DNA from 3 places in the Streptomyces sp. NPDC005393 genome. Region 3 is predicted to be linked to each of the others. Evidence: riboswitches for the same ligand, from Rfam matches in the RefSeq annotation. Region 3 holds a riboswitch; each other region holds the start of a gene.
The links. Region 3 has a riboswitch for S-adenosylmethionine ahead of thrC (threonine synthase). Riboswitches for the same ligand answer to the same signal wherever they lie in the genome.
Positions count from the first base shown of each region.

Region 1: linked by a shared signal. The riboswitch ahead of ABZS71_RS14660 (DUF3293 domain-containing protein) and the one ahead of thrC (threonine synthase) in region 3 are both predicted to bind S-adenosylmethionine.
Region 2: linked by a shared signal. The riboswitch ahead of ABZS71_RS08615 (aminotransferase class V-fold PLP-dependent enzyme) and the one ahead of thrC (threonine synthase) in region 3 are both predicted to bind S-adenosylmethionine.

Region 1 covers NZ_JBEXFG010000014.1:18,982-25,576, forward strand. The annotation lists gene ABZS71_RS14650 (PP2C family protein-serine/threonine phosphatase) at 1-1,008, opposite strand, end outside; gene ABZS71_RS14655 (hypothetical protein) at 1,532-1,915, shown strand; gene ABZS71_RS14660 (DUF3293 domain-containing protein) at 2,209-2,691, opposite strand; SAM riboswitch class IV at 2,737-2,851, opposite strand; SAM riboswitch class IV at 2,937-3,045, shown strand; gene ABZS71_RS14665 (hypothetical protein) at 3,095-4,108, shown strand; gene ABZS71_RS14670 (DUF1877 family protein) at 4,768-5,397, opposite strand; gene ABZS71_RS14675 (hypothetical protein) at 5,758-6,087, shown strand; gene ABZS71_RS14680 (NAD(P)-binding domain-containing protein) at 6,568-6,595, shown strand, end outside.
Region 2 covers NZ_JBEXFG010000006.1:65,712-72,306, forward strand. The annotation lists gene ABZS71_RS08605 (rhomboid family intramembrane serine protease) at 1-409, shown strand, start outside; gene ABZS71_RS08610 (Lrp/AsnC ligand binding domain-containing protein) at 406-687, shown strand; gene ABZS71_RS08615 (aminotransferase class V-fold PLP-dependent enzyme) at 767-2,137, opposite strand; SAM riboswitch class IV at 2,295-2,412, opposite strand; TPP riboswitch at 2,489-2,582, shown strand; gene ABZS71_RS08620 (cytosine permease) at 2,574-3,956, shown strand; gene trpD (anthranilate phosphoribosyltransferase) at 4,040-5,113, opposite strand; gene ABZS71_RS08630 (ubiquinol-cytochrome c reductase cytochrome b subunit) at 5,300-6,595, opposite strand, start outside.
Region 3 covers NZ_JBEXFG010000025.1:14,034-20,628, forward strand. The annotation lists partial or broken gene ABZS71_RS21105 (IS630 family transposase) at 4-1,121, opposite strand; gene ABZS71_RS21110 (trehalose-6-phosphate synthase) at 1,242-2,702, opposite strand; gene ABZS71_RS21115 (glucosyl-3-phosphoglycerate synthase) at 2,873-3,820, opposite strand; SAM riboswitch class I at 3,972-4,112, shown strand; gene thrC (threonine synthase) at 4,130-5,452, shown strand; gene ABZS71_RS21125 (MoaD/ThiS family protein) at 5,449-5,727, shown strand; gene ABZS71_RS21130 (cold-shock protein) at 6,136-6,342, shown strand.

The DNA of each region.
Region 1 (6,595 bases), on a different contig from region 3:
GGGTTGTGGGCCCTCGCCGTCCCAGCTGGGGAGCCGTGCGGTGAGCGGGTAGAAGGTGCCCTTCGCGTCGCGCGCCTCGATCACCCCGTCGGTGTAGAGCAGCAGCAGATCGCCGTCCTCGAAGGGGAAGTCGTCGATGTGGTAGCGGTCGGCCGCGAGGTCGCCGAGGCCGAGCGGGAGCGCGGGCGCCCGGCCCTCCAGCGCCTTGACCGTGGAGTGGCGCAGCAGAATCGGCGGCGGGTGTCCGCAGTTGACCACCCGCACCGCATACCGGTCGTCGGGGATCTCCAGCACGGCGGCGGTGACGAACGACTCCCCCGCCCCGGGCGCCTGGTCGGCGGGTTCGGTCCGCTCCGCGGACAGGGCGGTGTCCAGATGCGCCACGAGGTCGGTCAGCGGGACGGGCCAGTGGGCAATGGCGCGGAAGGCGCCGAGCACCAGCGAGGCGTCCGCGACAGCGGTCAGCCCGCTGCCCCGGACATCGCCGATGATCAGCCGGGTGGCGTGCGAGGTGCGCGCCGCCGCGTACAGATCGCCGCCGATCTCGGCGCCCGGTGCGGCCGCGAGATAGACCGAGGCGATCCGCAGCGGGCCGACCCGGGCGGGCAGCGGGCGCAGCAGCACCTTCTGCGCCACGTCGGCCACCACGCGGACCCGGCTCAGCTCACGGGCGTGGCGGTCGAGTACGGAGCGGAACAGCACGATCAGCACGGAGACCAGAACCAGGGTGAGGAGCTCGGCCAGGCGGCTGGGCGCGGCCAGGGCGCCCTCCCACACATTGATCCCGATCTGGGCGCCCACCGCCACGAGTCCGACGTAGCCGGTGAGCAGGGGCCCGGCGAACGACGCGGTCATCGCGGGGGCGGCGATCAGCAGTGGGCTGAGCCGGACGCTCGCCGGGGCCAGCACATCGCCGACCATGATCAGCAGAATGAGCGCCAGGGGAATCGCGACCAGGCCATGGCTGTGCCGCCCTGGCCGGCCCGGTTCCGGGGGACCCTGCCGCATGTGCACATCTCTTGCTTACGCCCGGGTCCGGTCCGAGCGCCAGTCCCTTCCCTCTCATCCGCTGGTTGCGGGCCGGCGGCCCGCCGCCCCTGGGCCGTCCGTCTCGTCCCGGGCATGGGCTGAGCCCACACGGGACCGGGCCGCGCCTGCCCACGATCTCCTCACAGGGATCTGTGGGAAATTCCGTCGTCGCAGCTCAGGCCTGATGCCGTGCGACGCCCCCAAACGCTGCAGCACAGGATCCCAAACGTCTCTGCAGTGTTTTTGCAGTTCACGACATGCGTCGCACTCGCCAGAACGATGCCGTGATGCACCGGAACCTGTGCACCCTGCGAAGGCGGGACCCCCTCGATCGGCATCACATACTGGCGCTGTGGGGTGAGGGTCTCACCCATAGGACGGCACACCGCTCGCTACTTAAATAGCCGCACGTGCAGCCTTGCAGTGTGCCCACCTCTCATATCCCACAGCAGCTCATCGACCGCCGCGTCTATCTACTCCTCCTGGACGACAGGACCGCCTCATGCTGTGCGGCGGTTGCTGCAGTGCCTGGACCGTCCCGCAAGCGTTGCTCACGCCCGGCGTCGATTTTCCAGACGGAGCCGCTCACTATCTCGCCGAGCGGTTTCGCATCACCGAGCCTCGCTTCGGATCGGTCTACGGAGTCCGCGAAACGCAGGGCTTCATGATCTCCGATTCCAGGAGTCGGGTCGTGTTCACTGACGACGAGGTCCCTATTGCTGTATTGATCAGCGAAAATGAGTTAACAGAATGTGAAGAAGCTCGGGCGGTTGTGCAACGCCAGCTGCAAAGCGACGCACATCGGGTCCCCGACGACGAGGCGCTACCGAAGGATCCGCCCGGCGAAGAGCCTCATCGCGATGAGGAGCACTGGGGAGATACCTGATTCTCGGTGGGCGGCGCGCGCCGGGCCCGCTCGGCACCAGCGGATGAGTTGGCGGAGAAGCCCAGCTGGATCGCCGCCGGCGGTCTTCTCGGCGTGCCTGAAGTCGATCCATTCGTCACTGATGCGGATCTGCCAGGCGAGGGTCTTCCAGGGGCTCGGTGGCGTCGGCGCAGGCGGCATCGGTCCAGTCCTCGAAGAGGGGTCGTCGGCAGTGTGGTGGCACCGCGATTACGCAGGTACACGAAGAGAAGGTCGCAATGCCACCCGAACCGTCAGTGTCGAGGCTGATGGGGTCAGTTCTCCGGGGAGTGCCTGGTTGCCTGCCAGCCGCGCATTGGTGCCTCCTCGGTTCCAAAGCAGCAAAGCAGTCTCCATGCCGTTGCCGACCAGGCGAACACCGCGTCCTGCCCGAACTGCCGGCCGAGTGCGTGTGCTTCGTGGTCACTCAGACCGACGACCGCTGCGCTGTCCTCGGTGTGCTGGCCTTCCGCGTCACCCCCGACAGCGGGCCACCACCGAAGTCCACGTCGGCGCAGCAGGCCGAGCAGCTCTTGGTGGGCGCGGTCGTTGTCCAGTCGGGATGCGAGGCAGCCGCCAGGGTTGTGGGCCGTGACGACGTGGACGGTCTCCTCGTGACGGACAGGAAACGAGCCGACCGTCACCCCGCGCGGAGCCGGAGCCACTCGGACCGTTCCTTCGGGCAGTTCGATATCCACTACGGCCTGCTGGTAGAGCGTCCACTGCAGCGTTCGGGCGATCGGTGTGTCAGCGGGCATGGGGGCCTCCGTCCGAGAGGGACCCCCTTACCCGCCGGGCAGGGAGATCCGCGCTTACCCCCACGGGCTGTGGGGGCCTGGTCTTCCCTGGAGGGCACCTTGCGCGGTGGGCGAGGTTGCCAGCCGACGCTCGTCCAGGGGCGCGATCGGCTTCGTGACCGGGACGGATGCTGGCACAGGAACCGGCTGGAAGTCCAGCAGGGGAAGGCATTGCCACATCTCGTCCGCAGCGCTAGCCTGCCTGCGGTCATGAGCTCCAGTGAGAAGCCCCGGCTTGCTGGACAGCATCCCGCCCGCAGCGGGTGCTCCGGGTGACGACCAGCCCTGCGCGAAACGCGCAGGGAAAAGCGGATCACCGGGGTCGGCGCGCCACCGGGGTCCTCGACCCCGGAAGGACTGTGCCGTGCACGTGACGCCTGCCCACCCCGTCCAGGATCCTCCCCCCTTCGTTGAACTCGATCTTGCCGCGGTCCATGCCCTGTTCTCCACCGCCGCTGTCAACAGCAGCGGGCAGCTCGCCCGGCGAGAGCTGCTCACGCGCTGGCTGGAGGAGGGCTGGCACATCGCCTTCTACCGAGCCGCCGACGGCCGCCTGTTCGTCCGCAAGAGCAACCCGACGCAGTCGCCGGACACTTGGGCCTTCATGGACCACGCCCTCAAGGTTCCTCTGGAATCCGCCTACCTCGATCCGAGGTGGACGGCACGCGCGGAGCCGGCCAAGGAATTCCGAGGCGAGGAAGACGACCCGTTGGGGGACGGCTTCGACTGGGTGCCCGAACCGGATCGCGTGCCCGGCGTCGTGCCCGCGCACAGCGCCGTCCTGCACCGGAGCACCCAAGACTGGGAGCTCACCCTGGAAGGCAGCGGCGCGGAGGGTGACACCCCGGTGCTCACCATCCCGATCCGGCAACCAGCGGCTGCGGCACATTCAGACTCATCGGATCCCGCACACACCGCTGCGCTGCTCGACGCCGGCACCGCCGCACTACACGAGTCCGGATACTCCCTGATCGACGGCTGGGAGCGCGAGACAGACCACTGGTACGACTACATCCAAGCCTCCCACGTCCCTGAACGCTGGGGCCACCAGGACACAGTCCTGGACGAGGGCGCGTACGCCACCCTGGTGCCCGACGAGGTCAAAGGATGGCATCTCCTGGTCAACGACGTCCGGAGCGACCGGTGGTGGGGGGCCGACGCGTCGGAGGTCTGGGTGGACGAGTTCCTTCAGCTGGACGACCCGCTGGAGGACGTCACGGAATGGGACCCCGCCTGGCTCCTCACCCTCCTCGACAGTGCGCTGCACGCCGCCGGCTACCGGATCGATTTCGAACGACCCTCGCAGCGTCACACCTATGTTGCCGTGACCAAGCTGACGCAGGATGACGCTGCTCAGCAGCCCCTACCCAGCGATTAGCAGCGGCACTGCCACCACGAACCGCGCCGGCATCCGAGGCTGTCTTCCGTCGTGCGCCGAAGATGTGGTCCCGGATCGCGAATCCAACGACGATCAGGACGAACAGAAAGGCGCGCAGCACGACGAAGCCGCCAAGGGGGTCACAGGACCACTCGTTCGGCGGCTGTTGGCGCGCTTGTAGAACTCCATCCGCTCGGCGCGCAGGTCGCTCTACAACTACGACTGCCGCGCCAGCGCCTCGGGTCGTGTGGTTTGCCAGCACGCGTTCTGCAGGTGGGAGTCCGTCATTCTCCCCCACTTACGTACAACTGTGCTTCGCGCCGTAGCGGAGAGGTTTTGTCCCAGACGTGCCAGCGCCCCCCGCAGGCCGGATCTTCGCCGTAGGCTGCATCTTCCGGAAATCCCGGTACGGGCGGCCTGACGGGTTTCGGAGCCTCTTTGAGGTTGCGCCCACACTTGGGGCAGTTCTCCGGGTTTCTCATCGGGTACATGCCCATGCAGTCCTCCTCGCGTTGCCGAAATCCCACGTACCGCCGAGGCCTGATCTTCGTGCACGAGTCCTTCCCCGAGGCCATGGCGGCCGGGGCGAAGCCTACGGCGACCTGGAGCGAGACAAAGCCCGAGGACGGTCCTGTCGAGGAGGTGGGAAACCGGCGGCATCAACCGCTTGAGGTGGCCCCGCTCTTCCGGTCTCGGGTGACCCCAGCAGGGGGCCACGCGGGAGTGAGTTCCGGCCTGAGCCGGGGCCGGCTCGAGCCGGCCCCGGTCTGCTGATCGACCGTGAAGATCGCCGCCTGGCTGTTCTGCGCTGCCGTGCGGTAGAAGTTCTTCAACCCGGGCAGGAACGCCTGGGTGTAGGCGATGTCCTCCGTGTCGCCGGTGCCCTGGTAGGCGTCGAAGGTGAGCGTGGCGAAGCGATCGCGCAGCCACTGCCCGCCAAGTGGTTCCAGGGCTGCCGCAACATCGCGGACCTGCTCCACGGTGACGCAGCAGACGCTGTAGTCGGCCCCTTCGTGCAGTGGTACCCCGCCGAGGGGGACATGCGCCAAGGGGAAGTCACCGTTGTCGAATACCAGGTCGCCGTCCGTGAAACAGCGGTGCAGCGCGTCCCAGGACTTGTTGAGTTCGCAGAGACGTTCCAGGCCCCAGCGCTCCTCGATCTCTTCGACGACTTGCATCAACTCGTCATCGTTCTGGCAGGCCAGTAGACGTTCAGCATCATTGCCGTCCGGAGCGAAGCGCACCGCGCGAGCCGTCATCATGCCTCCCATCGCTGCGAAGACGCGCACGGGTGATCCAGCCACGCGCTCGACGGGCAGGCGCCTTGGGCCGCCTCCATCGACTGGCCTGTAGGCCGACTCAGCAGCTCGAGTCCTGGCAGTGGATCGAGGCGTCCGCATACCTGCTCAGCCTTACGGAAGTTGCATATCAGAGCGGCCAACCCAACGGCTGATAACGGGGGTTATCAGAATTTCAGTCCCGCCCCTTCTCGTTCTTCCGTCACCTTGGGTCCCGCAGCCACCTCGCCGCCGACCGGAACCGAAAGGACGGGCCCGGCAGCGGCTGCCGCCTACTGCGCCAGGTCGGCTCCGCCGGCTGGGACGAACTGGGGGCAGCAAAGACAACCGCCAGACCTGGGGAGGGACCGCTTGGACGACACCGGTGAGCAGGAGTTGACCGTCTACTACCGCCACTTGGCGGCGATACTCGGCCGCAGTGACGATGACAACTTCGATGCGCTGATGGAGCAAGCCGAGCACGTCACTGGAAGAAGTTACGAGACCACGCTCCAGGATCATCAGCAAACCTTCCGTCTCCTCTGGCAACACCTAGAGCGCAGCGGTTACCTGCGACGCATCCACCGCGAGGCCCCCGCTCGCCTCACCGCCGGCGACGTGTCCCCCGCCGAGGCAGCCCGCTTGGAACTGTTCCTGACCGTCTACGCAGGAGTTCGCGCCACCCCCGCCCGCGACACCTGAGCCACCGGGATGCGCGTCGGCACCGCACCGGATCTTCTCAGCAGCCATGGGCCCCGGCGGCCGCCGCCGCAGCACCCGGAGCCGTCACCGAACACCGCAGCAAAGCCGGCAGCACACCCCGACAGGAGGCGCGAGGTGCTGCAGACACGGACAGCTGCCGCCCTCCACGTCCCGAAGAGCGATGTGTGAGCTGCCCATCGCATCCCGCACCGCGCCCCTCTCAGCACTGAGGCCGCCTCAATGATGCTCACAACTTCATCACAAACCCTCCATGAGACGCACACATGCGTCTCCGGAACCACTAACTTGACCATCGCTCACCCCAGCCGCCCGCCGCTTCCCGCGTACGTGCCTGCGGGTGACATCCGCTTGCAATCGGGGGGATCCGATATGACGTACGTCGAAGACTCGTTGGGCCCGCGGTCGGCGCACCGCCTTGTGCATGCCGTCGGGGAAAGGCCCGTTCTGCACCGTTCGGCCGTGCAGCGTCCCAGTGCCGGAGAAGAGG
Region 2 (6,595 bases), on a different contig from region 3:
GCGGATGGGGCGAGTCCAGTTCGCCCTCTTCTACCTCGCCACCGGCTATCTCGCGCTTCTCGGCTACGCCGCCGCGCACGCCGACTCCTCCCAGACCCTGGTCGGCGCCTCCGGAGCCATTTCGGGCGTCCTCGGCGCCTTTCTGTGGCTCTTTCCTCAGGCCCGGGTGACCAGCCTCTTCCCGTTTCTCTTCTTTCTGCCGCTGCGCTTCCCCGCCTGGGTCGTCCTGATCTTCTGGGTCGCCCTCCAATGGCTCGCCGCCCGCGAGGCCGACGACGGCCCCGGCGTCGCCTATCTCGCCCATCTCGTGGGCTTCACGCTCGGTTTTCTCTACGCATGGGCCCGGTTCGGGCGGACGGCTAGAGTGGGCGGCGCAGCCAGGTCCAGCGAGGGAGAAAGCCAGCCGTGATCACTTCGATCGTGCTCATCAAGACCAGCGTGGACCGGATTCCGGAGATCGCCGAGAAGATCGCCGCGATCGAGGGTGTGAGCGAGGTCTATTCGGTCACCGGGGCGCACGATCTGATCGCGATGGTGCGGGTGTCGAAGCACGACGATCTCGCGGACATCATCCCGGGCCGGATCAGCAAGGTGCCGGGGGTCGCCTCCACGGAGACGCACATCGCCTTCCGCACGTACTCGCAGCACGACCTCGAGGCGGCCTTCGCGATCGGGCTCGACAGCTAGGCCCTCGACAGCCAGGCCCCTCGGCAAGGCCCTCGACAGCCGGGCCCAGGGGGCCGCGCCCCCCTGGGCCCGGCTCAGCTCAGCCCCGGGCCGGGACGCAGCGGCCGTCCTCGGTGCGGTAGGTCCACCGGGCGCCGTCCCGGACGAGCTCCCGCACGGCGCGTACGAAGCGCTCCACATGCTCATCCGGGGTGCCCGCCCCGAAGCTGACCCGGATCGCGTTCAGCGAACGCTCCCCGGGCGCCGCCTCGGGCGCACCGCACTCGCCCGGCTCCTCGGGCTCGCTGTCCAGCAGGGTCCGTACCAGCGGATGCGCGCAGAAGAGGCCGTCGCGCACGCCGATGCCGTACTCCGCGGAGAGCGCCGCCGCGAAGTGCGAGCTGTTCCAGCCCTCCACCACGAACGAGAGCACACCCACCCGCGGGGCGTCGTCGCCGAACAGCGACAGCACCCGCACCTCGGGCACCTCGGCCAGCCCCTCCCGCACCTTCGCGATCAAGTGCCGCTCGCGTGCCACCAGGCCCTCGAAACCGGCCTCGGACAGCGCCTTGCACGCCGAGGCGATCGCGTACACCCCGATCACATTCGGCGAACCGGCCTCGTGCCGGGCGGCCGTGGTGTGCCACTCGACGTCCACCCCGCCGGCCCCGTCCTCGACGCGCACCGCGACCTTGCGGCTCGCGCCGCCGCCCGCCAGATACGGCCGCGCCTCCCGCAGCCAGTCGGCCCGCCCGGCCAGGACGCCCGCCCCGAAGGGCGCGTACAGCTTGTGCCCGGAGAACGCCACCCAGTCCACGTCCGCCTCCGCGATGTCCACGGGGTGGTGCGGGGCGAGCTGGGCGGCGTCCAGCACGATACGGGCGCCGTGCGCATGCGCCACCGCGGCCAGTTCCCGCACCGGCCACAGCTCACCGGTCACATTCGACGCACCCGTCACACACACCAGCGCCGGGCCGCCGTCCCGGCCCGCCAGCGCCTGCTCCAGCGTCTCCACCGCCTGCCGCGGCGAGCGCGGCGCGCTCAGATAGCACACCCGCACACCATCCCGCCGCTCCCACGGCAGCAGCGAGGCATGGTGCTCGGTCTCGAACACGAAGACCTCCGTGCCCTGCGGCACCACGGCGGCCAGGAGGTTGAGGGAGTCCGTGGTCGAGCGGGTGAAGACGACCTGGTCGTCCTCGCGGCAGCCGAGGAAGGCGGCGACGTCCTTACGGCTGTTCTCGAACAGATCGGTCGACAGCTGCGAGAGATAGCCCGCCCCGCGGTGCACGCTTCCGTAGTACGGGGCGTACGCGGCGACGTCGTCCCACACCCGCCGCAGGGCGGGCGCGCTGGCGGCGTAGTCGAGCGCGGCGTACGTCACCTCGCCGCCGGTGACCAGGGGTACGCGGACATCGCTGCCCAGCACGGTAAGCGGCTCACAGGTGGCGACAGACGGGTACACGGACATGGCGAATCCTCCCGGGAGGGGTCGTGAATGCGGACGCGCGCGGGCGGAGGCTCGCCGCCGGGGCGCGGAAAAATGAGGTGGAACGGGCCGTCCGGCCCTAGCGCATTCGCTGCATCACGGAAGAACTCCCTCGACCACCAGGACCCCTAGTGCGAGGGGTCCGCGCTTGCCGCAGACCTCGCTGCCTGCGGCCTGGTCATCACCCGGGGCACCCCGCCACGGACGGAGGGTTGCCGGACAGCGGGCCGGGGCCGTAGTCGCTGTCACTCGTGACCTGGGCAGGAGTATGCCATGAGGGGATCGCCGCCCACAGTCCCCGGTCCGCATCCCGGACAGCTAGGGTGGGCCGCTGTACCGGACACGGGGTGCCCCGCGCGGGGCTGAGATCACACCCGTCGAACCTGAACCAGTTCGTACTGGCGGAGGGATGTCATCCATGTCAGCGCCGCATGCCCGCGTCTTCGACGGGCGGATGCCCGCCGCACCCGGTGATCTGCGAATGGAGGCGCGCGGTATCGCGCCGGTGCCCGAGGCCCACCGCTACGGCGGACCGGGACGGCTGTTCACCGTGTGGTTCGCCCCGAACCTCACCATGACCGGCGTGTTCACCGGCACCGTCGGCGTCACCCTCGGCCTGGACTTCACCACCGCGCTGGCCGCCGTCGTCCTCGGCACCCTCCTCGGCGCGGTGCCCACCGCGTACCTGGGCACCTGGGGCAGCCTCACCGGGACCGGCCAGCTGCCGCTGGCCCGGCTGGCCTTCGGCCGGGCTGTCGCGGTGCCCGGCGTACTGCAGTGGCTGTCCTCGGTCGCCTGGGACGCGCTCATCGGCCTGTTCGGCGGCGACGCGCTGGCCCGGCTGTGCGGCTGGCCGTTCTGGCTGGGGGTGCTGGTGATGATGGCCGTCCAAGGGGCGCTCGGCGTACTGGGCTACGAGGCCATCCACCGCACACAGAAGGTGATGACCTTCGTCCTCGCCGCGGCCTTCCTCGCCCTGGCCGTCAAGCTGCCGCACGGCGGCCACCCCGCCGCGACCGCCCACGGCGCCGACCGCGCCGGCGCGTTCGTCCTGACCAGCACGATCGCGCTGAGCCTGGCGCTGTCGTGGGCGCCCTACGCCAGCGACTTCAGCCGCTATCTGCCCCGCGCCACCTCCCGTCCCCGCATGTTCTGGTGCACCCTCCTGGGCGTCACCGTCTCCTTCGTGGCCGTCCAGGCACTCGGGCTGTGGGGAGCCGCCGCCTTCACCGACCAGACGGCCCGGGGCGTCGATGAGGTGCTGGGCGGCGGCACGGTCGGCGCGTTCGGCCTGCTGGCCGTGGCGCTCGCCGCTCTGTGCAGCAACGCCATGAACGACTACAGCGGCTCACTGGCCCTGCAGACCGTCGGCGTACGCGTCCCCCGCCCGCTCGCGGCGGGCCTCGCCGCCGTACTCGGCTTCCCGCTGGTGCTGTGGATGCACGCCGCCGACACCACCGCCCGCTTCCAGAACGTGCTGCTGTTCGTCGGCTACTGGATTCCCGGCTTCGTCGCGGTCGTGGCCGTCGACTGGCTCGCCCGCCGCCGGGGCGGCGCGCCTCTCGACCCGGCCACCGAGACCGCACAGCCCTGGTGGCCGGCGCTCCTGGCCTTCGCCGCCGCCTTCCTGGCGGCGGTGCCCTTCATGGACACCAGCCTGTACACGGGCCCGGTGGCCAAGGCCCTGCACGGGGCCGACCTCGCCTACTACACGGCGTTCCTCGCGGCGCTGGTCGTCTACGCGCCCCTCAGACTGCGACTGGTCGCCCTGCCGGAGGGGCTGAGTGCCCGGAAGGGCTGAGTGCCGGGGCTCGGCCCCGATCCCCGACCCGCCCTCCGGGCGTGTCCTCAATCGCCGGACGGGCTGGTTTTCCGGCCGCAGACCTACGCGTTGCTCGCCAGCACCCACCGCTCCAGCGCGCTCCGCGCCGCCCCCGAGTCGATCGACTCGGCCGCCCGCGCCACGCCCGCCGCGATCCGCTCCGCGAGCGGCTTGTCGCCGGCCCCCGGCTCCAGCGCCGTCAGCGCCGCCGCCGAGTTCAGAAGCACCGCGTCCCGTACCGGACCCGTCTCCCCCGCCAGCAGCCGCCGCGCCACATCGGCGTTGTACGACGCGTCCGCACCGCGCAGCGCCTCCACCGGGGCCAGGTCCATCCCGACATCCCGCGGGTCGAACGTCTCCTGGCGTACGACGCCGTCCCGGACCACCCACACCTGCGAGGTCGCCGTCACCGTCAGCTCGTCCAGACCGTCATCGCCGCGGAACACCAGCGCCGACGAGCCGCGCTCCGCCAGCACACCGGCCACGATCGGCGCCATCCGGGCGTCGGCGACGCCCGTCGCCTGAGCCCGCACCCGCGCCGGGTTGGTCAGCGGGCCGAGGAAGTTGAACGTGGTGGCGATGCCCAGCTCGCGCCGCGCCGGCGCGACATGCCGCAGCGACGGGTGGAACTTCACCGCGAAGCAGAAGGTGATCCCCGCCTCCTCGGCGATCTCGGCGACCCGCCGCGGGCTGATCTCCAGATTGACGCCGAGCTTCTCCAGCACATCGGAGGCGCCGCTGGCGGAGGACGAGGCGCGGTTGCCGTGCTTGACGACCCGCGCGCCGGTGCCGGCGACGACCAGCGCGGACATGGTCGAGATGTTGACGGTCTTGGCGCAATCGCCGCCCGTACCGACGATGTCGACGGTCGGCCCGGGGACCTCGATCACCTTCGCGTGGTCGTACATGGTCCGCACGAGACCGGACACCTCGTCGACGGTCTCGCCCTTGGCCCGCAGCGCGACCGCGAATCCGGCGATCTGGGCGTCGGTGGCCTCGCCGCGCATGATCCGGTCCATGGCCCAGGCGGTGTCGTCGGCGCTGAGGTCCTGGCCGCTGAGCAGCGAGGTCAGTACCTCCGGCCAGGTGCGGGCCGTCGCGGTGCTGTCGCCTCCGGCCGGGGTCACAACGTCCATGGTCCGCTCCTGGATCCGTGGGTGGGCAGGGAAGGGGTCCGCTCTTCGGCGGCCCGTGGCAAGCCTATCGGCGTGAGAACGCCATCGGCCCCACGCCCGTATGGCGGACAACGACCAGGGCCCCGGTGCGGACCCTGAGGTCCGGACCGAGGCCCTGGCGGTGGCGTCAGCTAACCGTGCGAGAGATCAGTGGTGGCCGTGGCCGCTGGTGATCTCGTCGTGCTCCGCGCGCGTCGGCTTCGGGATGACGTTGTCCCCGCCGTAGTAGCTCTTGGAGAGCTTCGAGCGGAGCTTCTGCGACCGCTTTATCTTGCGGGTGACGCCGTTCTCGTCGACCGCCGGTCCGACCTCGTAGGGCTCCGGCTGCTCATGCTGGGTGAGCACGTGCAGCTGCTCCTGCGAGAGCGGCTGGTGGACCTCGACGAACTCACCGTGCGGCAGCCGCTTGATGATGCCGGTCTCGCGACCGTGCAGCACCTTGTCGCGGTCGCGGCGCTGGAGGCCGAGGCAGATGCGCTTGGTGGCGATGAAGGCCAGGACCGGGCCGGCGAAGAAGCCGATCCGCACAAACCACGTGATCGAGTTGATCGAGAGGTGGAAGTGGGTGGCCCACAGGTCGTTACCGCCACCGATCAGCATGACGAAGTACGCGGTCAGCCAGGCGACACCGAAGGCGGTGCGGGTCGGGGCGTTGCGCGGGCGGTCCAGGATGTGGTGCTCGCGCTTGTCCCCGGTGATCCAGGACTCGATGAAGGGGTAGACCCCGATCGCCATGAGAACCAGCGGGAAGGCCACGATCGGGATGAACACGCCCAGGACGAGCGTGTGACCCCAGGCGTTGATCTCCCAGCCGGGCATCACACGGACCAGACCCTCGGCGAAGCCCATGTACCAGTCGGGCTGGGCGCCCGTGGACACCTGGTCGGGCCGGTAGGGGCCGATCATCCAGATGGGGTTGATGGTGGCGATCGCCGAGAGGGCCGCGATCACACCGAAGACCAGGAAGAAGAAGCCGCCCGCCTTGGCCATGTAGACCGGGAGCAGGGGCATGCCGACCACGTTCTTGTTGGTCTTTCCGGCCCCGGGGAACTGCGTGTGCTTGTGGTAGAAGACCAGGATCAGGTGCGCCACCAGCAGACCGAGCATGATGCCCGGCAGCAGCAGGACGTGGACCGGGTAGAGCCTCGGGATGAGGTCCATACCGGGGAACTCGCCGCCGAACACGAACATCGAGATGTACGTGCCCACGACCGGGATCGACAGGAACACGCCCTCGATGAACCGCAGACCGGTGCCGGAGAGCAGGTCGTCGGGGAGCGAGTAGCCGGTGAAGCCGGTCAGCATGCCGAGGAAGAACAGCAGGAAGCCGAAGAGCCAGTTGATCTCGCGCGGCTTGCGGAACGCACCGGTGAAGAACACCCGCATCATGTGCACGAGCATCGCGGAGAGGAAGACCAGCGCCGCCCAGTGGTGGATCTGCCG
Region 3 (6,595 bases):
GAGTCAGGCTGCGGTGGTGAGGGGGCGTCCTCCCCAGCGGGTGCCCTTCTCGCTGCGGATGCGGGCACGCTCGCGGCGCTGGGCGGCGAGGACGTCGGGGTGGCGGGCGTTGGCGTTGCGCCAGCGCAGGTAGGCCTGCAGCTCACGGGTCTGGACGGTGTGGTTCGGATGGTTCGAGTTGGCGAGAGTGAACTGCCGTAACGGTCCGAAGTGCGCCTCGATCGGGTTGGCCCAGGAGGCGGTCGGGGTGAAGCACAACTCGACCTTGTGCTTCTTCGCCCAGGCGCGGATCTTCGCTCCCTTGTGCGCGGAGAGGTTGTCCATGATCACGTAGATCGGGGCGCCGTCCGGACGGGCCTTCCGGATCGACTTCAGCGCGGCCAGGGACTGGGCGGCGCCCTTGTGGCGGTGGTTGACGCCCCAGAGGGTGTCGCGCCGATCGAATAGCAGCCGTGGAAGTAGGTGACGCCGTGGGTGCGGTGGTAGGTCGCCGGGACGCGGTCGGACTTGCCCTGCCTGGCCCAGCAGGATCCGCCGGTGGGGCGGATACCGAGCGGCCCGAACTCGTCGAACGCGAAGACCCGGTCCGGGAAGTGCTCCAGGACGTGCTCGATGCGGTCGAGTTTGGCGTCGCGGTCGGGGTCGGTGGATTCCTTCCAGGTCTTGGTGCGCTGGAAGGTGATGCCGCATCGGGCGAGCAGGCAGCGCAGGGCCTCGCGGCCGATGCGGATCACCCGGCCGTGGACTGTGCGCAGGTAAGCGCAGAGTTTGCGGAGGGACCAGCGGGTGAAGGGCTCGCCGAGTTTGCGCGGGCGGGTGGTGGCCGTCGCGATGACGAAGTCCTTGTCGTCATCGCTGAGTTGGCGGGGACGGCCTCCCGCCCACTGAGGGTCCAGGCAGGCCAGGCCGATCTCGTTGAACCGGTGGATGACATCCCGGACGGTGTCCTCGTCGGCCTGCACCAGCTGGGCGATCACCGGCACCCGGTTCCCGCCGGCCGAGGCCAGCAGCATCATCGCCCGCCGATATCGCACCGAGCTGGTGCTGCCCCGGCGCACGATCTGCTGCAGCCTCTGCCCCTCCTGGTCGGTCAGCCTGCGCACGCGAACGGGCTCTGCCACTGCGCCTCCACCTTGCTGGATCGAGTGTCTCCACATCCAACCGCCTCAGCAGCCTCGGCCGCGAACAGCAACCCGGTGAACCTTCCCGGTCAGAGCACTAGCGCCACGCCGCCGGCGCGCTTACGCCTCCAGCGCCCGCAACTGCGCCAGGAACCACGCCTGCGGCGGCAGCGCGGTCGCCGCGGCCGCCAGCCGCTTCGTACGCTCCGCCCGCTCCCCGTCGCCCATCCGCAGCGCCTCGTGCAGCGCCTCGGCCGTCGCCTCGACGTCGTACGGGTTGACCACCAGCGCGTCCTCGCCCAGCTCCGCGTACGCGCCGGCCTCTCGCGACAGCACCAGCGCGCACCCCTGCTCGGAGACGACCGGCACCTCCTTCGCCACGAGGTTCATGCCGTCCCGGATCGGGTTGACCAGCGCCACGTCGGCCAGCCGGTAGGCCGCGAGGGAGCGCGCGAAGTCGTCCTTCACATGCAGGGCGACCGGCTGCCAGCCCTCCGTGCCGTACTCCGCGTTGATCTCGTCCGCGATCAACCGCACCCGCTCGGTGTAGTCGCGGTAGACCGTGAGGTCCTGGCGGGAGGGGTAGGCGAAGGCCACATGGACCACGCGCTCGCGCCACTCGGGGTGGGTCTCCAGCAGCCGCCGGTACGCCAGCAGCCCCCGGACGATGTTCTTGGACAGCTCGGTGCGGTCCACCCGGACGATCGACTTCCGACCGGGCCCGATCTGCGCCCGCAGGTTCGTCAGCCGCTCGTCGACATCCGCCTGCCGCGACCGCTGCCGCAGGAACTCCGCGTCCGCGCCCAGGCCATGCACCCCGAGCAGGGTCTCGCGCCCCTCGAACCGCACCGCCGTCGCCGCGCCGCCGCCCTCGCGTACGACCTCCGCGCCCAGCACCGCCGCGCAGCAGTCGGCGAAGGCCGTGGCCCAGCGCTCGGTGAGAAACGCGGCGCGGTCGCCGCCCAGGATGCCGCGCAGCACCTGCGCCGCCACCGTGTCCGGCAGCAGCCGGTAGTAGTCCGGCGGCGCCCAGGGGGTGTGCGAGAAGTGGCCGATCCGCAGATCGGGCCGGCGCTCGCGGAGTATCCCCGGCACCAGCGCCAGGTGGTAGTCCTGCACCAGCACGACGGCGCCTTCGGCCGCCTCCTCGGCGAGCGCGTCGGCGAAGGCCGCGTTGTACGTCTCGTATGCCGCCCACTGGGCGCCGAACTCCGCGTCGAAGACCGGCTCGACGGGGGTCTGGTAGAGCAGATGATGGACGAACCACAGCACCGAGTTGGCGATGCCGTTGTACGCGGCGGCGAAGACCTCGGGTGCGATGTCCAGCATCCGCACCTGCTGCCCGCCCGTGTCCGCGGTGCTCAGGTGGCCGCGCTCGGCGCGCCGGGCGGCCTCGCGGTCGCCGTCCCCGAGCGCGGCGCATACCCACACCGCGCCCGCGTCGGGGCCGATCGCGCTGAGACCGGAGACCAGCCCGCCGCCGCCGCGCTTGGCGGTGAGCGAGCCGTCTTCGCCCAGCGCGTACGAAACCGGGCCGCGGTTGGACGCGACGAGGATCTGTGCGGTGCGCGGCGCTCCCATGTCGCGAGCCTAGCCATGTGGCGCGCCGCGCAAACATACGTGCGGTTTGTTGCCTCCGTAGGAGCGACGCCCCGCCCGCCGCCCGCCGCCCGCCGTGCTCTGTGCTCTGTGCTCTGTGCGCTGGGCATCCGGCATGTGCGGTTTGTTGCCCCGTAAGCGCTACCGCCCCGCTACGCCGCCCGCCGCGCCTCGTACTCCGGGATCTCGATCATCGGCGGCCGCTCCTCCGTGTCCACGGCCGTCGTCCGCGGCTCGAAGCCGTGCTCGCCCCGGTCGAACTGGGTCAGCCGCGGCCGCACCAAGTGGCCGCGCGCCAGCCGCAGCTGTGCGGTGCGGTAGATCGCCGCCGCCATCCGGCCGAGCGCCTGTCCGTCCTGGTGGCGGTGTTTGCGTACCCCGATGTCCACCTGGGCGAGGGCGTCGAGCCCGACCGTGTGCAGCGCGTCGACCAGCAGCCCCAGCTCGACCCCGTAGCCGACCGGGAAGGGCAGCCGCTCCAGCAGGGAGCGGCGCGCCGCGTACTCGCCGCCCAGCGGCTGGACGAAACCGGCCAGCTGTGGCCAGTGCAGATTCAGCAGCGGCCGCGCGACCAGCTCGGTGACGCGTCCGCCCTGGCCCACGGCTTCGCCGAGCGGCCGGTCGTACATGCCCTTGACCAGCTGCACCCCGGGGTCGGTCAGCAGCGGGCCGACGATCCCCGAGACAAAGCGCGGATTGAATTCCCGCAGGTCGGCGTCGATGAAACAGACGATCTCGCCGCTCGTGGCCAGCAGCGACCGCCACAGCACCTCGCCCTTGCCGGGCAGCGCGGGCAGCCGGGGCAGCAGCGAGTCGCGGTGTACGACGGTCGCGCCCGCCGCCGCGGCGACCTCGGCCGTACGGTCCGTCGAACCGGAGTCCAGCACCACCAGCTCATCGACGAGCGGCGCCGCCTCGCTCATCAGCTCGCGGCGGATCGCCCCGGCGATCTCGCCGACCGTCGCCTCCTCGTTCAGGGCGGGCAGCACGACGCTCACGGTCGTCGCCGTGTCGCGCTTCGCGGCCAGCAGGCGGTCCAGCGGACGGTCGTCGGCGGACCAGGAGCGGTGCTCCAGCCAGCGCTCCACCTCATCCAGCACCTGTATCTCTCCCTGCTGTGATCCATCTCGCGGTTCGGACGGCTACCTCAACCATCAGGGCCTTCGGTTACAGTCTTGAACAACGCACGTCACCGTCGTATGTCGGGGGTCATAGTGCGCATAAATGCCCGGGCTCGGCCCGCGGCCATACCGCTCATCCAGAGGGGCAGAGGGAACGGCCCGTTGAAGCCCCGGCAACCCTCCAGCTGGTCCTGCTTTCGCAGCGGGGCTCCCAGCTCGGGAAGGTGCCAATTCCGGCTCGTGGCGAAATGCGTCCCGAGGAAGATGAGGAGAAAGGGCCTCGCCTCCATGGCTGTGCAATCTGTAGAAAGCTCAACCACTTCTTCCGCCGCCTCCGGCACTTCCGGCACTTCCGGCTTCTCCACCCCTTTCGGCCCCGCCGTCGCCCTGTCCTGCCGTGAGTGCGGTGAGCGTTTCGACCTCGGCCCGATCTTCGCGTGCGAGGCGTGTTTCGGGCCGCTCGAGGTCGCGTACGACCTGCCGAGCGGCGACCCGGAGGGGCTGCGCCGGCAGATCGAGACCGGTCCGGACAACATCTGGCGCTACGCCCCCCTCCTGCCGGTTCCGGCGGACGTCGCGGCCACGCCCAGTCTGAACCCCGGCTTCACCCAGCTGGTCAAGGCCGACAACCTCGCCCGTGAGCTCGGTGTCACGGGCGAGCTGCACATCAAGGACGACTCCGGCAACCCCACTCACTCCTTCAAGGACCGGGTCGTCGCCATCGCCGTCCAGGCCGCCCGCGCCTTCGGCTTCACCACCCTCTCCTGCTCCTCCACCGGCAACCTCGCCGGCGCGGTCGGCGCCGCGGCCGCCCGTGCGGGATTCCGCTCCTGCGTCTTCATCCCACACGACCTGGAGGCGGGCAAGGTCGTGATGGCGGCCGTCTACGGCGGCGAACTGGTCGGCATCGAGGGCACGTACGACGACGTCAACCGCTTCTGCAGCGAGCTGATCGGCGACCCCGCGGGCGAGGGCTGGGGCTTCGTCAACGTCAACCTGCGTCCGTACTACGGCGAGGGGTCCAAGACCCTGGCGTACGAGATCTGCGAGCAGCTCGGCTGGCGGCTGCCGGACCAGATCGTCATCCCGATCGCCTCGGGCTCCCAGCTCACCAAGATCGACAAGGGGCTGAAGGAGCTCATCGCGCTCGGTCTGGTCGAGGACAAGCCGTACAAGATCTTCGGCGCCCAGGCCGAGGGCTGCTCCCCGGTCTCCGCCGCCTTCAAGGCGGGCCATGACGTCGTACGGCCGCAGAAGCCGCAGACCATCGCCAAGTCGCTCGCCATCGGCAACCCGGCGGACGGCCCGTACGTCCTCGACATCGCGCGCCGCACCGGCGGCGCCGTGGAGGACGTCAACGACGAGCAGATCGTCGACGCGATCAAGCTGCTGGCCCGCACCGAGGGGATCTTCGCGGAGACCGCGGGCGGGGTGACGGTCGGCGTGACGAAGAAGCTGATCGAGGACGGGCTCCTCGACCCGACCCTCACCACCGTCGTCCTCAACACCGGTGACGGCCTCAAGACTCTCGACGCGGTGGCCCCCACCACCGGGCCCTCCGCCATCATCCGCCCCACCCTTGACTCGTTCCGAGAGGCTGGCCTCGTATGAGCGTCAACGTCCGAATCCCGACCATCCTGCGCACCTACACCGGCGGTCAGGCCGAGGTCAGCGCCGAGGGCGCGACCCTCGCCGAGGTCCTGGAAGACCTGGAGAAGAACCACCAGGGGATCTCGGCCCGCGTCCTGGATGACACCGGCAAGCTGCGCCGCTTCGTCAACGTCTACGTCAACGACGACGACGTCCGGTTCGCCGACGGCCTGGGCACGGCCACGCCGGACGGCGCCGGGGTCTCGATCATCCCGGCGGTCGCGGGCGGCTGCTGACCTCCGATCACCCCCTCACCTTTGGAATCGCCCCGTCCGGGGAGAAACGGACGGGGCGATTCCGTGTGTGGAATCGCGATACAGTTGCCCCGCTTCTCCCATGGCCCCGCCGTCGGACCCGCATATGAGAACTCGTCAACTTGTGCGCAAAGTGTGAGCGCGATTTGTCGGGTTAGTGCTCTATGCCCGGCCCGGCTTGCCCGAACTTCACGGGAATTCTTCACTTTTTACCGATCGGCCATGCCCAGAATTCTCGTCCGATTGACCTGTTGCAGAGGGCGTTGGGACGGATACATTCAGCGGCGGTCGACGCGTTCCGGCGCACACCCTCCATGACCGGAGGGTGAGGTCTGACCCGGGTCCGCGGAGTGCGGTCCTGCGCAAGGGCCAGTAATAGGGGAGTTAGGAATGGCTCAGGGCACCGTCAAGTGGTTCAACGCGGAGAAGGGGTACGGCTTCATCGCGGTCGACGGTGGTGCGGACGTGTTCGTCCACTACAGCGCGATCCAGATGGACGGTTACCGCACCCTCGAGGAAGGCCAGCGGGTCGAGTTCGAGATCTCGCAGGGCCAGAAGGGCCCGCAGGCGGACATGGTCCGCGTGGCCGTAGGCTGACGCGCCGACGCGAGGCAGCTGACTGAAGTGTCGAAGGGCCTGTGCCCCCTTGGGGGTACGGGCCCTTCGGCGTACGCGCCCTGCCCTGCGCTCCCTTGCCTTCTGTACCCCCTTGACCGGGCGCTTGCGCCCACCCGTCGCCCGACCGCCACCCCTCAACGACGCCTTCGGGCGCTTGCACTCATAGGGGTCGAGTGCTAATCATTGGCGTTAGCACTCTGACGTTGAGAGTGACAGAAGGACCGGGTCGGTG